2 regions of the Cytobacillus dafuensis genome follow, and region 2 is predicted to be linked to the other one. Evidence: riboswitches for the same ligand, from Rfam matches in the RefSeq annotation. Region 2 holds a riboswitch; the other holds the start of a gene.
The links. A riboswitch is a leader RNA that binds a small molecule or an ion and turns the genes downstream of it on or off. The one in region 2 is predicted to bind thiamine pyrophosphate.

Region 1 (8,152 bases), 1.2 Mb from region 2:
AAATGAAAAAAATCATTATGTCTGGAGCATTAACTTTAGGCTGTGTTTTACCAATTTCAGCATTGGCTGCAGATAATCAGGATGATTCTGTAAAAGATAAGGATGGAACTGAGTTCATTGAAGCTACTTTATCTATCCCTGCATTACAACTTGAAGAAGGTCAATTAGAGAATGCTAAAAATGATATGGAATCTGGTGAATTAGTTGAATCTACACCAGCTACTATAGTTGAAGAAGCTATTTCGACTGCTAAAGACAAAGAATGATAACGCAGCAATAATTGATTCATTCTGTAAAAAAGGTGCCTGATCCCTAGCGAAATTAAACGTGGGGTCAGGCACCTTAGTCAGATATATTCAATTATATTGTTACCTTATTTAGCATTAACATCAGGTTGATGTAACCCGAAAATATTTCCCTCTGTATCTAAATAATATCCCTGCCACGCCATTCCTGGCAAAGCATATTTTGGCATTGCGACTTTTCCGCCATTCTTAATGATTTTAGCTTCCGATGCATCATAATCTTCCACACCAATTGTGCAAACATAGCCATTTAAAGCTTGATTTGCTTCAGGTGCAGCACTTTGACGCTGCATTAAAGCACCATTGATTCCAGGTTCATTTTCTTCTCCTGTCACAACCCCAAAGTAAGGCATTCCAGCATATTCGCTCCAGTCTTGAAACGTCCAGCCAAATACCTCTCCGTAAAATGTTTTTGCCTGTTCCATATTAGTTACATGAATCTCAAAATGAACGACTCTTCCCATGATTAACCTCCTAATATATTCACATAGATATGTACTGCACACTTGAATGGATATTTTTTATGTTTATTTTTACCTGTGTTGATCGACAAGGATTAGATTACCATCAGGATCCTCAATCATAAAGCTCCCTGGGCCTTCAGTTGCCACATTTGCTTCGTTAATAAAGTTAATTCCTTTTTCTCTAAGTTCCTCCTGTAATACCCTAACATCCTTAAAAGGATTTACTTCTTCAGCATTACTGTCCCACCCAGGATTAAAAGTTAATATATTCTTTTCAAACATACCTTGAAACAGGCCAATTATACAGTCTTCATTTTTCATGATTAACCAGTTTTGATCGATATTTCCACCAAAAACGTTAAATCCAAGTTTCTCATAAAATGCTTTTGAAGCATGAATATCTTTTACCGTCAAACTAACAGAAAATGCTCCAATACTCATATTTTTTCTCCTTTCACTAGATCATGAGGATGCTTTCACCTTATATCTAAAAAATAACACTTGATTCATTTAAAAATCAATTTCTAGGGTATTTTTTTTCAAAATAGTTAACCGTTTTTTCAATTAACTGCTTTAATATTTCTAAATCTACGTCATCTAGTTTATTTATATAAATACAAGCTTTACCTGATGTATGCTTCCCGAAACTCTCTAGTAATTGTTCTCGTTCTTTTTCTTCCATTGTAAAATATAGACTGATTTTTGCTTTGCGAGGTGAAAAGCCAACAAGTGGTGCATCTCCTTCGTGCCCAGTTTCGTATACATAGTGGTAAGAACCGAACCCAATAATGCTAGGCCCCCACATCTTAGCCTGAAAACCGGTTACTTCAGTAAAGATATCCAACAAATCATATGCATCTTTCCTCTTTTTGACGTTATCAACTTTTTCGATAAATTCAATGACGCTACTATCAGTTTCTTTCGTCTTAGGTTCATACATTATGGCTTTCCTCCTTTCATACTGATTTTTTAAAATTTATTATTACCGCTTACTAATCACTTCTCCACTAGATTTTCATTATTCAAATAAACTATACCGAGTATTAAATAAACTAGCAAGAAAAGGGATTATAGTACTTTCAACTGATATAATCTTCATCATAAAAAATCTCCTTCTCAAGATAATCTTCTTAACACTAGCAAAAAGATTTCATATTTATGCTATACACTCTCTTATTTTTGTTATAATAAAGTGCCTGAAAAAATAAATAGCATTAGAATTGTAGGGGAACCGGTGTTAACGGTTGAGATTGGATCTGTGAGGTCCTGACCCTTTGAACCTGATCTGGTTAAGACCAGCGGAGGAAACATATTCGAGTAAAGAATAGATATGTTTGTTCATGGACGCGCGGGTTCTCATCCGGGTGTTTTTTATTTTTTCTGGAGTTACCACGAATACACTTTGGAGGAAAATGTCATGAAAAGGTTAATTGCAACTATGCTTACTACATCCTTGCTTCTCGCAGGATGTGCCGGAGGAAAGGAATCCGCAGATCCCGCGAAGGAAAAGAAAGAAAAAAATGAGAAGGTAACGGTTGTTCTTGATTGGACACCGAATACAAATCATACCGGTTTATATGTTGCACAGGATAAAGGATACTTTAAAGAAGAAGGCTTGGACGTTGAGATTATTATGCCTGGTGAAGCAGGAGCTGATCAGCTAGTTGCTTCAGGAAAAGCCGATTTTGGCGTAAGCTATCAGGAAAGTGTTACACAAGCACGTGTTCAAGGGGTACCTTTAGTTTCAATTGCAGCAGTTATCCAGCATAATACGTCAGGATTTGCCTCTCCAGTGGAGAAAAATATTACTTCACCAAAGGATTTTGCTGGAAAAACATATGGAGGCTGGGGAGCTCCAGTTGAAAAATCCGTTATTACTTCCTTGATGCAACAGGAAAATGCCAATGTAGAAGATGTTTCCTTTGTGAATATGGGGGATACAGACTTTTTTACAGCGGTAAAACGAGACATTGATTTTGCTTGGATTTATTATGGCTGGACAGGCATTGAAGCAGAACTTCGCGGCGAAAAGATCAATATGGTTTATTTAACCGATTATAGTAAAAAGCTTGATTACTATACACCAGTACTTGTAACAAATGAAAAGAAGCTTCAATCGAATCCGGAACAAGTGAAGAAATTTTTAAAGGCTGTTTCGAAAGGCTATGAATTTGCGATCGACCATCCATTTGAAGCAGCAGATAGTTTATTGAAAGCAGCTCCTGATCTTGATAAAGATCTTGTTAAGAAAAGTCAAGAGTGGTTAGCAACACGTTATCAAGATGATGCTCCAAGATGGGGTGAACAAAAGCTAGAGGTTTGGGAAAACTATGCAAACTGGATGTATGAAAATAAATTATTAGATAGTGAGCTAGATGCTAAAAAAGCCTATACAAACGACTATTTGCCAAAGTAAGGAGACTAGTAAGATGAATAATTCCCTAGTTAGCATTCAAATTATCCCGAAAACAAAAAATGGAGAAGATGTCATTCCATATGTGGATGAAGCGATTAAAATTATTGAAGAATCAGGTGTCAATTATGAAGTTCATCCATTAGAAACAACAATGGAAGGGGAGCTTTCAGAGCTATTTGACATTATAAAAAAAATGAATGAACGTATGATTGAAATCGGCAGCAAAAACGTGATTTCTCAAGTGAAAGTTTTATATCAGCCATCAGGCATAGCCATGAATCAGTTAACGGAGAAGTATCGCTAATGAAGAAGAATCGATTTAAGGGATGGAGATCGGTTTTCGTTCTCCTTCTCTTCTTTTTTATTTGGGAGCTTGCCGTTAAAATAGCCGATATTCCAGAATGGCTGCTTCCTGCTCCTTCAACCATTATGACCGAAGCAATTACAGGCTTTCCAAGCTTTTCAGAACATTTGCTTTCAACGATAAAACTTGGGGTTACTGGGTTTACGATCGGTGTTGGGATTGGGCTTTTCGTTGCTATTCTGCTCTATCTCCTTCCGTTTGTACGTGAAGTTGTATATCCGCTTCTTATTCTTTCACAAAATATTCCCGTCATCGTTCTAGCCCCATTATTAGTCATCTGGTTTGGTTTTGGGATGTTGCCAAAAATCATTGTCATTACACTTGTTTGTTTTTTCCCCGTTACGGTTGCAGCACTTGATGGGTTTAAACAAACATCTCCTGACTTAAAGCATTACATGAAAATGGCTGGAGCGACGAAGAGCCAATTGTTTTGGAAGCTGGAACTTCCACATGCTCTCCCATCCATTTTTTCAGGAATAAAAATCTCTGCCACTTACAGTATTATGGGTGCTGTAATTTCCGAATGGCTTGGGGCTAAATCAGGCATCGGTGTGTACATGACTTTAGCTTCGTCCTCATTCCGAACAGATCGTGTCTTTGTTGCCATCTTTGCAATCATGGCGTTAAGCCTATTATTCTTTGCGGCAATTGTTTTGATTGAACGACTTCTTATCCGCTGGCAGTCAAAAGGAGTAGACTAAAATGAGTGTCTTAACGATACAAGATATTTCGAAAAAATTTGCAGATGTAGATGTCATTAAGCATCTAAATTTACAAGTGAATGAAGGTGAATTTGTTTCCATTCTTGGTCCTTCAGGCAGTGGAAAAAGTACGCTCTTTTCACTAATTGGCGGCATTCTTGCTCCTGATGAAGGGACGATTATACTGCAAGGTGAAAAAATTAATAGCAAAACAGGTGCAGTCAGCTACATGCCACAGTCCCCTAGTTTATTTCCGTGGAGAACAGTCTTACAAAACGTTCTTCTTGGTCAAGAATTAAAAGGAACAAAGGATACAAGTAAAGCATTAGAAATGATTGAGAAAGCCGGGTTAGCTGAATATACCCATTCTTATCCTAATGAGCTCTCTGGCGGCATGAAACAGCGGGTATCCTTTATTCGCGCTTTACTTAGCCCGCAGCCCATCATCTTACTTGATGAGCCGTTTTCAGCGTTAGATGAACTCACAAAACTGGACATGCAAAAATGGCTATTGTCTATCTGGGAAAACAATCGTCGAACGGTTTTATTTGTCACCCATAATCTTGAGGAAGCTTTGTTTTTATCCGATCGGATTGTGATTCTCTCCAACAAGCCTGCAACAATTGCAGCTGAATTTGTCATTCCTTTTCCTAGACCGCGTAAAGAAGAGCTCTTATTAGAGGACGACTTTTTACAATGGAAACGTAAAATCTATTACGAACTAAAATCATTCATGGAGCAATCATCATGAAAAAAATCATTGATGCCCATATTCATCTTGATAAATACGAAAAACAAGATTTAAGCAATATTATTGAAGGTGACCCATCTATAGAAGCACTTATTGCCGTATCTTTTGACTTGAAATCATGTCAAGCTACGCAGGAAATTGCTTCATGCTATCAACAGGTATATCCTGCTTATGGCTATCACCCAGAGCAGCAGCTTCCTCATGAAAAAGAACTTGTCGAGCTTATCAATTGGATGGACCGTCATCAAGACGAAATGATTGCAGTAGGTGAAGTGGGACTCCCCTATTATTTACGTCAAGAACAGGATCTGGAACGAGCTCCTTATCTTGAATTGTTAGAAGAAATGACCGTCAAGTCGAAAATATGGCAAAAACCGCTTGTACTTCACGCTGTTTACGAAGACGCGAAAATGGTTTGTGACCTTCTTGAAAAGCACTCTATTTCAAAAGCACATTTCCATTGGTTTAAGGGAGATGAGCATACGATTGACCGGATGATTCAGAATGGTTACTTCATATCCATCACTCCTGATGTACTCTATGAAAATGAAATTAAGGAGCTTGTCAAAAAGTATCCACTCGAGCAAATCATGGTTGAAACAGACGGCCCTTGGCCATTCGAAGGTCCTTTTACAGGTAGTCAAACCCACCCATATATGATGCATAAATCACTTGTGGAAATTGCTAGATTAAAGCGTGTACCGATTACAGACATTTATCCTCTTGTCCGAAAAAATACAATTGATTTTTATAATCTAAAAGAAAAAGACAAAAAGTGAAAGAGCGAACTGTGAATAGTCACCGTTCGCTCTTTAAAAAGGTATCTGACCTCTAGCGCATTTAGGAACACCTTCTCCTAAACTGTCATTTTCCAACTTGATAATGCCAGCCATTTTTCCTGCTCCTTGTAATCAGGCATTATTTTTCCAACGAGGCGCCAGAAGGATCGATCGTGATTTAGATGCACCATATGGCACATTTCATGTACGACTACGTAGTCTATTACTTTTTGTGGTGCCATTGCCAGCTTCCAATTGAAGGTTAGCTGCAGTTTTGAGTCACAGGTTCCCCACGTTGTTTTACTATCAGAAATACGGATAGAACGAGGTTTCACAGTAAAATTTTTTTGATAGGAGGAGATACTCTTCGTAACTATAGCTTTACACTGCTGATAATAAAATCTTTTTAAAGCTTGTTGTATCTTTTCATCCTCATGCTGCTTCACATAAATATGTAACTGATCTCCTTCAAACAAAACCGTGATATTAAGATCATGATAGATCTGTATAGGATATGCATTTCCTAAATAAAGAAAGCTCTCACTATGATCATAAACCCTCTCCTTTGGGCCAAGCAGTCTATCCTTCATTTCTTTAGTCTTTTGCAGAATCAAATCCCATTTTTCTTCTATTATTTGAACCACTTTTTCATCGGGTGTCCCTTTCGGTGCCTGAACTTCAATATTTCCATAGTGATCGATATTAATGCCTATGGATGTCCGATTTTTGTATTTTATTTCAAAACGAATTGTCTCACCTAAGTAGGTATGTATCATATCATCACCTGTAGTTAAGAATTTCTTGGCATATTTCTCAGTGATCTTTATTAAAGCCACCTTTTCTGTAGTAACTTCTGATGAAACTAGAGTATATTATACTCTAATTTTCTCAAACTTCCATTTAAAAAAGGCACCTAACCCCCAATGTGTTTCCGAATTAGGGGACAGGTGCCTTAGCCAAAAAGATTACTTTTCTCCATTAAGAATGAGATCCATTCTTTGAAGCTTCTCCTGAATGTCTGGGTGAATTTGATTCTCTTCTTCTATAATCAAATCGTCACTATCATTTTCTTTAAACACATCATTGATATTCCTTAACTGATTCATTTGCCCTTCTGTTGGCGTATTTTTAAACATTTGGTTTAGCCATTCAATAGTGCTTCCTAAAGAAACACTAAGCTGCGGATTCAATTCTCTAGTAGTTTCAAACAATCTCTGGGCGTTCCAAAGGTTAAAAAGGATTGGGTCAAAGATCGCAGCACGATCCTGAATGTCCTGTAGATCGTTCTCACTAGCTTCCAAGGCTTTCACAGCTTTCTCTGTAAAAGCCTGTTCCATTAATTCATAAGCATCCTTGAAAAAAGCATAGGAAGCAGGCGGATTATAATGATCATTTATATTTTCTTTTTTATACAAGGTTTCTTTAACAAATCCCTTTGCATTTTGATCGTATACAAATTTGTAAATGGATTTGTCAGAATGCTGCATCTTAAGCATCACAATTCCGGGCTTTTCATCAAAGGTTGTCGTACTAAAATCGATTGACCCCAATTGAACATACTCATCAAAAAGAGGATAGGTTTTCTCACCGTCTTTTACTACTAACAACCATGTCTGCCCATCGTCCCAAGCAAACACACCATTTTCCCCTTTACCAGCGTTCACATATAATTCAATTATTTCATCCTCTCCATCTTGATCGATATCAAGTTTTGTTTGCTTATATAGGGATTGCGGATATTTCTCAATATCTTTTGCGGGAATAACAGAGTTATCGTTGTTCGTCGTTTCCTCAAGGGTTTTCTTTTGTTCCTCCACTGTATTTTTTAGTGCATCATTTTCAGATGAAAGCTGCTCAATTTGCTTTTTTAATTCAGTTATTTCTTTCGTCGGGTCTGCATTTGTTTGATTGGTGCAGCTAGCAAGGATTCCGGCGGCTAATAAAAATACTACACCAGGTAAAAACCTTTTCACTTTCTGTTCCCCCTTTACATTAAAAATAATACCTTTCACCTTATTAATTGGACGAAAATAAAGGAAAGAAGTGTCAAGAATTTCAAATAATCGTCCATAATAGATTTCTGTATATTTTTAATGTTAACATAATTTGATCAAGAATCATGAATGACAGGTAAAAAAGTTTAGCTACTCATTACCAATCACTTTACTTACCTATTGCTCTTACACTAATCAATATGCATAAAAATTAGTGTCTATCTAAAGATATCACTATCAGCAACTCATTTTTTTAAATACCGTTATTCATAAAAAAACTGCATCCCAATTGGGATACAGTTCAATCACAAATTCTTTATGCAATTTTCTTAATATCGATTTTTTTTCCTTCTTTACGCCACTCTTTATATTCAGCTG
Region 2 (8,152 bases):
TTATCTCCAGCCTTTTTATTAGCAGTTTAATAGCAGTGATTTTAGCTAGTAATTTGTGTGGTACATTTAGGTAATGCTTATTATATAGATATGTATGATACTAGAATATATCCTTATTATCCTAGATTTCATATTAATAATTCAATAGTTAAAGGCAGTTTCATAGGTCTTTTTTCGACCATGAAACTGCCTTAGTTCTGTCTAATAGAAATTTTTCATTAAGTGTGCAAACTTCTTTCTCGATTATTTTTTCAAGTTCAGTTCTCCTTGTTGCTTATATGAACCAATTTCATAAGAAGAAATTTTCTGTGGTGATAATGCATATATTGATTTTCCAATAAAAAGTAATCTTTCAATGTTGTTTTCCCATTCCTCATATGGAGCCTTAGCGTCCTGATGAGTTAATTTTGTCTTTAATGTAAATCCCTTCTTTAAGTCAATATTGTAGACATAGGCACCTTGGAATTCATAGTTGGACTCATATTGACTATTTTCTGAATTTTGATATACGGCTATCGGAAATGCAAAAATGTTTTTCTTTTTATCATATAGAAGTGCTTTATGGTCATAGTTGAGTGGTGAATACGTTCCTCTGCCTCCTATAATTTCTGTGAATTTTTCTTTTGGATTAGCCATGTCACTAACATCGAATAGCGAGATTTTTACTCCATTCGTTAATATAATTGGCTGATTTCCTTCTCCTTTCCCAGTTAATACCTTCGTATCATGCCCGAAGCCAATAACATGATTTTCATCATAGGGGTGCAGATAGTTGCTAAATCCAGGTATTTTTAATTCTCCTATTACCTTTGGTTTTTGTGGGTTTGAACCATCTATAACAAATAAGGGATCTGTTTGCTTAAAAGTCACAATATATATTCGGTCATTCATGAAACGTGCGGAATAGATTCGTTCACCTCTAGCTAAATCCTCTAGTTCTCCAACCTGCTTTAAATTTTGATCAAGGATATAAAGATTATTTGCTGATGGTCTTTTATCATCCCAAACCTGGCCTTTTGTTGTGGCAATTCTAAAATATCCTTTATATTCATCCATTGAAAATTGATTCAATACCGTTCCCGAAACTTCACTAGAGCTATGGAAATCCACTTTCATCCCATTGACAGTAAATTTATAAACTGACGTATCAGCCTGGAAGGAATGATCATTCTGTGTTGAATAAGGATAATAATTCGTAACGGCAAGATAAAGATTGTCTTTTGACATGTAGATATTATCGCCGCTTCCTAAATAAGTTGAGAGACTTATATCAGCTTTTGGATTATTAAGGTCAATTACAGCAATATTCGTGAAATTAGATTCGTTGGAATCCGGGAAATATTGAATTTTATTATAGTCTATCGGCTGCATGGCAGTTTGTTTTGCGGAATCAAAGTATTTTGGCCTCATATCCATTTCTGGATTATCTTTCAGCAACCATATATCTGCATATTTATTTGCGATTAAATATACTTTACCATCCATTAATCTCGATGACATAAGGTAGCCTTCAATTTCTATCTCTCTTACTTTTTTAGGGCTCTTTTTGTTTTTCACATTATAGATATACGCTTTTGTTGTTTCATGGATAGGGGCAATCCTTATTTTCGCGCTATCATTTTGTTGAGATGAAGGCTGATTCATGTTTCCGTAGCTATGGCCCATGATCACCAATTGATCCTTGTGTAAAAACATTTGGTAAGGAGAGAAGGATTGTTCAAATGTAATCTTTGACTCTAAAGACATTTGATTCGAAGGAACTGCTTTTACAATTTGCACTTTTCCATCTACGACCTGGTAGATATGTGATCCATCTGTTTTAACAACATCCCCTTCATCAATTCCTTTAACTTGTACATTTGTTTCCGAATAATCCGCACCTGCATCATTAGATTTTGAAGATTCCTCTTTAGCCGTATTCATTTCAGAAGTTTTTAATTCTCTTTGCTCTTCTTTTAATCGTTTTAATAATTGGGCATTCAATTTACTCTTTGAGTCAACAGTAGGCAGTTTTTCTTTCACTGTGAAGGTTTGCTTATTTATTGATAGCATGTTTCTTCCTAAATCGGATTTTATATCTTTTGTTACATATAAAGTATAATACTGTGGTAGCAATGAATAGCCATTAGCTGGAGGTTCAACCATAATTGTTTTCTGATTATTACTCAAAGAAACAGATACCTTTTGCTTCTCTCCTTTTTCATTACTTACATAAACAGTTTTTTCATTGACACTTGATGGTTTTAGTTTTTCTGAAAAATGAATCTTCCAAACCTTATTTTGAAGTACAATCATTTTATCATCTTCTACATCCATTCCGCTTACAACCTTTAATTGGGTTGTAAAGAAAAACGTGAAAAAGATGATGAAAAATGATACAACTCCGATCATAATAAACCATTTATTTTTCATTGACTTCACCCCTTTATTAGCTATTGACGCATAACCACTTCCATTTGTTACAAATATTGTATAAAAAACCAAATATTTTACCTTGTTTCAAAAAAAAATCCACTCAGGATTTGAGTGGATTTGCTCTTATTTATATGAATTTTACCAGTCTTGTGTATTTTCAAGTAATCTATCTATTTCAATCCGTCTGATTATATTACTAAAATCTTCATCTGCCATATCTACTGTTGCTTCTAATAGTTTATCAATATCTGTTTTTATTAAGATCAAAATCAGACCTCCTTTGTTGAATTGGAGCAATAAATAATATTTTCACTAGATTATTCGTAATCAAGTTGCTAGTTTTGGGGGTACAAAAAAAGAGAAAACAATTTTTATTCATTCAAAATGAACAAGAAATCGTTTTTTTTTTGATTTCTTTTCAGCTGATCTTAATATTTCTGCTTCGTCAAAAAATATAAAAACCATACAGCATGATTTTGTTCATCTAAAGCCGCACGTTTAAAAGCAGCCTTAATTCTTGGATCTGCTGTTTCGTCAGAGACATCTAAATAAAAATCCACAGTTTGCTGTTCATCAATTAGTGCAAACTCAAGCCCCTTTTTATAGTTATTGGGGCATTGTTCCATTAATTGTGGAATTGGTTGACTACCAGTTAAATTTACGTACAATTGTGAAAATGTATGAAGATGCTTACTTTCATCTTGTTTTATTTCAAGGATTTGCTCTTTTTCTTTTTGTGTCGGCGCCATATTTGCTAGTTTTTGATAGCATTGAATAGCACTGTACTCACCATTTATTGCTTTCGTTAAATTTGCGATTATTTTTTCAGTTTGTCTATATGAATTTGGATAATCATAAAATGGATACAATCGTATTCCTCCTCTGTAAAAAAAATATCCCTTTATAATACGAGAAATTTCATTTAATGTGCCTATTTTTGATTCTGTTGTTTGAAAGTAAAAGTTGTCTATGAGATGAATAGTCAAAAAACAAACAAAAATCAATTTGATTATGGTATTATATTTAACCGTATGGTTGTTACATAGGAGGTACTAGTTTTGTACAAATTTAATCGAATCATCATTTTTGTTTTTACTACTATTAGCTTTTTTATACTCCCTACATTAACAGCAGCTCATAATGGTGCACGGGATGAATTAGGAGGGCATTTTCGTAAGGCAGATTGTGTCTATTTACTTCATGAACCTTCCTCACTTGCAAAAACAGCAGCCAATATGGATGAACTCATTCAATTAATTAAAAAATATAACAGCAATTCCAGTTGTGCATCTGGTTTGTCTAAAGAAAATGTTGATTTAGAGGGCTATTCATTTCCAAACCAAAATGAAACAGGTCAAAAGGAAGTTTCAACACCATCTGATAATATATCTTCTACAGAAGAACCAAATGATGCGATTAAATTAGGTACGAGGTATCCTGCTGAACTTGTAAAATGCACCGATGGGGATACTGCACAATTTAAGATAAACGGACAAACCTATATAACAAGATTTTTATATATTGATACACCAGAAAGCACAAACAAAATAGAACCGTTTGGAAAAGAGGCAAGTACATATACATGCTCCTTCTTAAGGTCAGGAAATATTACGCTGGAAACGGATGGAGATCGAGTTTTCGATAAATATAATCGCTTGCTTGCATGGGTTTGGGTTGATGATCAATTGCTTCAAGAGGAAATAACAAAAGCTGGCTTTGTAGAGGATTTCTATGATTATGGTGACTATTTATATGAAGACCGCATTGTTTCTTCGATGGCTGAGGCAAAAAAATTATCAAAAGGTATGTATGCAACCACAGTTGAAGAGATGGATGAAATAGAAAATAGAACAGTGGCCATTCCAGATAAAACCGAAGAAGCTGTTACAGATCCTACACAAACAGAAAAAATCGACAACAATCAAAAGGATGAAAGCAGCGAAACGAAAGAAAAAAATAGCGAGGAAAATGGGATTTCTGACAAAGTAATAATTGGACTATTAGTAATCGTTTTTCTGTATTATTTTATTAGAAGAAAAAATAGAAAATAAATTCACTGTAAAAGAGACCATATGAAAACTAAACTGCACAATGATTGATTAACAAACTTTTTCAATCATTGTGCAGTTTTTAATGAAATCCCTATTTTTATGATGCTTTATTATGTTCGATTGCTAGTGTATTGTCTTTTCTAATAATTAATCGAGGCGTGGTTGATATTAAAAGGACAGCAACAAATGAACATAATGCAAACGCTCCTAGCATTGTTGCACCATTTACTGCGAAAGAGAATAGAATTGGATCCATACCTTCTGGTGCGTACTCTCCAAAGAAAATAGCTCCTGCAATGAAATGCCAGAAGTATCGCGCCAGACTGCCAACAAATATTGCTGCAACGATCCACCCGTACGCTTTTTTCTTGTCGCCAAAACGCAATTCCTTTTGTATTAAATTATAAAATAAACCTGCAAAACCAATACAAGCGAATGCAATGAAATATTCAATGAATGCTTGAGTAGGTGTGGCAATCCAAGCATCCCCCATTACGATTTGAAGAATACCCCAAAGTAAACCTGAGATTAAGCTAACACGAAATCCCCAGCGAAAGGCTAGAATAAAAATTGGTATCATAGCAACTGAAATCGAAATATTTGGAGTTGGCTTAATCGATGGCAATAGATCTAAAACAATTGCAAATGCAGCAAAAAAAGAAGCCTCGATCAATGCAATCAGACTTATTTTCCTCATAAAAAAAACTCCCCTTTTGTTTAATACGTTACCTCAAGGGGAGAATAGAAATTCATGTAAAATAAACATTCTACTCATGCCACATTCCTACGCTAGAATTGACTAACAGGTTCGAAGGGTCAGAACAACTATGTGTTCACTCTCAGCAATTAGCTCCCCTTGTGGTTACGTTTATGTAATTGTTCCTATATTAGTATATATGACTTTCCAACATATGTGAAGTTGAAATGTTCATATTACTCCCCTCTCAACTTCCTAAATTATTAATTCCAATTTTTTCTTCATTTTACATGAAAATGGGACTACCCCTGCCCTATTTATGTTATTTATAATAATAATACATAAGGGAGGGAATACATTGAAATTACGTTTAAATAAAACTTCAGCAATTTCAGTAATTATTGTAGCGTTTTTGGTGATTTTAGCAGCAGTAATTTGGACTGTTCAAGCAGGAAATAAAGCTGAACAAATTCCTTTTTCCTCCGTTGAGAACTTGATAATTGCTCAAAAAGGTGAGCTAGTTACAATCAATGAACATAAAGACGGTAAGCTCATGATTTCTACGAGTGAAGGAAATTATTTTTCGCATGTTCCTCCGAACAGTCAAATGATTGATAAAATAGTAGAAAACTATAATGTTCAATATACATTTTCTTCAAGCAGTCCTTATACACCATGGGTTCTTGGCGGACTTGTTACGGTCCTTGCAGGTATCGGCATTTATTTATATAAATCCGGAAAAGGCGGTTTAGGAGCTGCTAATTCAATGAAGCAAAGTGTTTCTACAGCAAGACCTCTACCTTCTATTTCACTTGCAGATGTTGGCGGTATTCAAGGTGAAATGAAAGAGGAAATTTTGCAAACTCTATCCACACTTAAAGATCCAAATCGCTCTCTTAAAATGGGCGTTAAGCCTCCAAAAGGCATATTACTATATGGACCTCCAGGGACAGGTAAAACCTTGCTTGCCCAAGCGATCGCAAAGGAAATAGGTGCTACTTTCTTTTCTACAAGTGGTTCTGCATTTAATGAAATGTTTGTTGGCGTCGGTGCTTCTCGTGTTCGGACATTATTCCAAAATGCAAGAAAGCAAAAGCCGTCTGTCGTATTTATCGATGAAGTCGATGCCCTTGCTGGTAAAAGAAAGCAGCATGGTGGTGAAGAAAGTGAAAAAACATTAACGGAACTACTCGTTCAGCTTGATGGCGGACAATCAAACGATGGTATCCTATTCATCGCTGCAACGAATCGGAAGGATATGCTCGATGATGCCTTCCTGCGCCCGGGGCGTATTGATTTTTCTTTCCATGTCCCGCTTCCAGATACAAATGGCAGAAAAGAAATTATTGAAATTCATGCAAAAGATCGTGTTTTGGCAGATGATGTTAAAGAATCACTTGAAGGTCTTGCTGAAAGCACTTCAGGTTTTTCAGGCGCAGAGCTTCATTCCCTTTTTGAAACAGCAAGCCGAAGAGCTGTTCGAAACGGACAGGAAGCAATATCCAAGGAAGATCTAGATTTTGCACTTGATCGTACCGTTCTTGGAAGTACAACAAGAGTCTTGCAAGATCCTAATACAAAACAGAGAGTAGCTATTCATGAAGCTGGGCATGCTCTTGTTGCCGCAATTACTAAACCTGGCTCTGTTCGTAAAGCGACCATTATTCCGCGTGGACAAGCACTTGGTTATGTGGCGCCTATTCCAAAAGAAATGCATTTATCGACTACAAGTGATATGCTTGATCAGGTAGCCATGATTTTGGCAGGTGGTGTAGCTGAGCGTCTCATTCTTGGTGAACATAGCATTGGGGTAAGCGGTGATGTCCAACAAGCCAAGCATGTTATAGAGCAAATGGTTGATACTGGCTTACTTGAAGATGGTTTCACATTAACCTTTAATAAGGTTGAAAAAGAAACAAAAATGCTAGAGCTTTTCCATAAGGCTTTAGATAAATCTGAACGACTAATCAATACAAATCGATTACAATTTGAGTACTTAGTCCAAGCACTTCTGAAAAAAGAAACATTAGAAGGCTCTGAGGTTCAAGAAATTGTTTCATCTGAAGAAAAGGAATTTTCTTTTGCGTAAAATGCCGGCTCTCTTTAGGGCCGGTTATTCGACATATATCTATCATTCCGGCAAATTACGCTAATTTTTGACTGAGGAAAGCAGGAAATGTCTGAATTTGCGCTTTCCCAAGAAATATTAAATGAATATTTCACTTATTAATAAATTACCAATCTAACTTGCATTATTTTTATTTTTGAGCATAAACTACATTCAAGACCGTCCACCTCTTCTAACTTCGCATCGTTGCGGGACTAACCAGATCGGAATGTGGACGGTCCATTTATTAAAAAGACCCGCATAGCTTCTCTATGCGGATTTTTATTTTTATTTTTATTCGATTAGCTGAAGCTCTGGAATTAGATCAGATAATGGAACAATGTTTGCTTTATTCTTGTATAAGGGTATATATTGCTGTAATACATCAACCATCATCGGTCCTGTAACTCCTACATGACCAATTGCAATAATACGGTCACTATTATCAAGCTTTTTTGCTAATATATTTGCTTGTTTTGAAATGTGCTGAGGTGTATAAATATCATCAAAAAAGAGATTATTTTCTAAATACGGAATGCCCATTTCTGATGCAAGCTTACCTACAACGCTTTTGCCGGTTGTTTTACTATCAAGATAAAATAATCCATTTGCCTTACAAACCTCTAGGACAATTCTCATGACTCTTTCATCCTCTGTCGCTTTAGAACCCATATGATGATTCATGCCTATGGCATGTGGAATGTCTTTAATAGCAGCCTCCACACGTCTGCGGATTTCTTCGTCGCTCAAATCTGTTGTTATGGCTCCAGGTCCTAACCAGCTTGCCTTCCCTTTTTTCGGCTCCATAGGTAAATGAACTAAGATATCATGTCCATATTTATAGGCCATTTCAGCATCCTCTTTTGAAGTAGGCATAAAGGG

Region 1: it holds a riboswitch for thiamine pyrophosphate, as region 2 does, so the genes downstream of both, FSZ17_RS06315 (ABC transporter substrate-binding protein) here and thiT (energy-coupled thiamine transporter ThiT) in region 2, are expected to answer to the same signal.

The regions. Positions count from the first base shown of each region.
Region 1 is NZ_CP042593.1:1,311,372-1,319,523, reverse strand. Features, by position in the region: gene FSZ17_RS06335 (hypothetical protein) at 1-266, shown strand, start outside; gene FSZ17_RS06330 (VOC family protein) at 374-769, opposite strand; gene FSZ17_RS06325 (VOC family protein) at 839-1,210, opposite strand; gene FSZ17_RS06320 (DUF1801 domain-containing protein) at 1,287-1,709, opposite strand; TPP riboswitch at 1,984-2,093, shown strand; gene FSZ17_RS06315 (ABC transporter substrate-binding protein) at 2,187-3,185, shown strand; gene FSZ17_RS06310 (MTH1187 family thiamine-binding protein) at 3,199-3,489, shown strand; gene FSZ17_RS06305 (ABC transporter permease) at 3,489-4,250, shown strand; gene FSZ17_RS06300 (ABC transporter ATP-binding protein) at 4,252-5,001, shown strand; gene FSZ17_RS06295 (TatD family hydrolase) at 4,998-5,780, shown strand; gene FSZ17_RS06290 (M48 family metallopeptidase) at 5,858-6,556, opposite strand; gene FSZ17_RS06285 (hypothetical protein) at 6,746-7,753, opposite strand; gene sstT (serine/threonine transporter SstT) at 8,091-8,152, opposite strand, start outside.
Region 2 is NZ_CP042593.1:2,505,862-2,514,013, forward strand. Features, by position in the region: gene FSZ17_RS11855 (beta-propeller domain-containing protein) at 244-2,412, opposite strand; gene FSZ17_RS23925 (hypothetical protein) at 2,554-2,682, opposite strand; gene FSZ17_RS11860 (ferritin-like domain-containing protein) at 2,844-3,284, opposite strand; gene FSZ17_RS11865 (thermonuclease family protein) at 3,474-4,466, shown strand; gene thiT (energy-coupled thiamine transporter ThiT) at 4,564-5,163, opposite strand; TPP riboswitch at 5,231-5,333, opposite strand; gene FSZ17_RS11875 (AAA family ATPase) at 5,522-7,252, shown strand; gene FSZ17_RS11880 (divergent polysaccharide deacetylase family protein) at 7,565-8,152, opposite strand, start outside.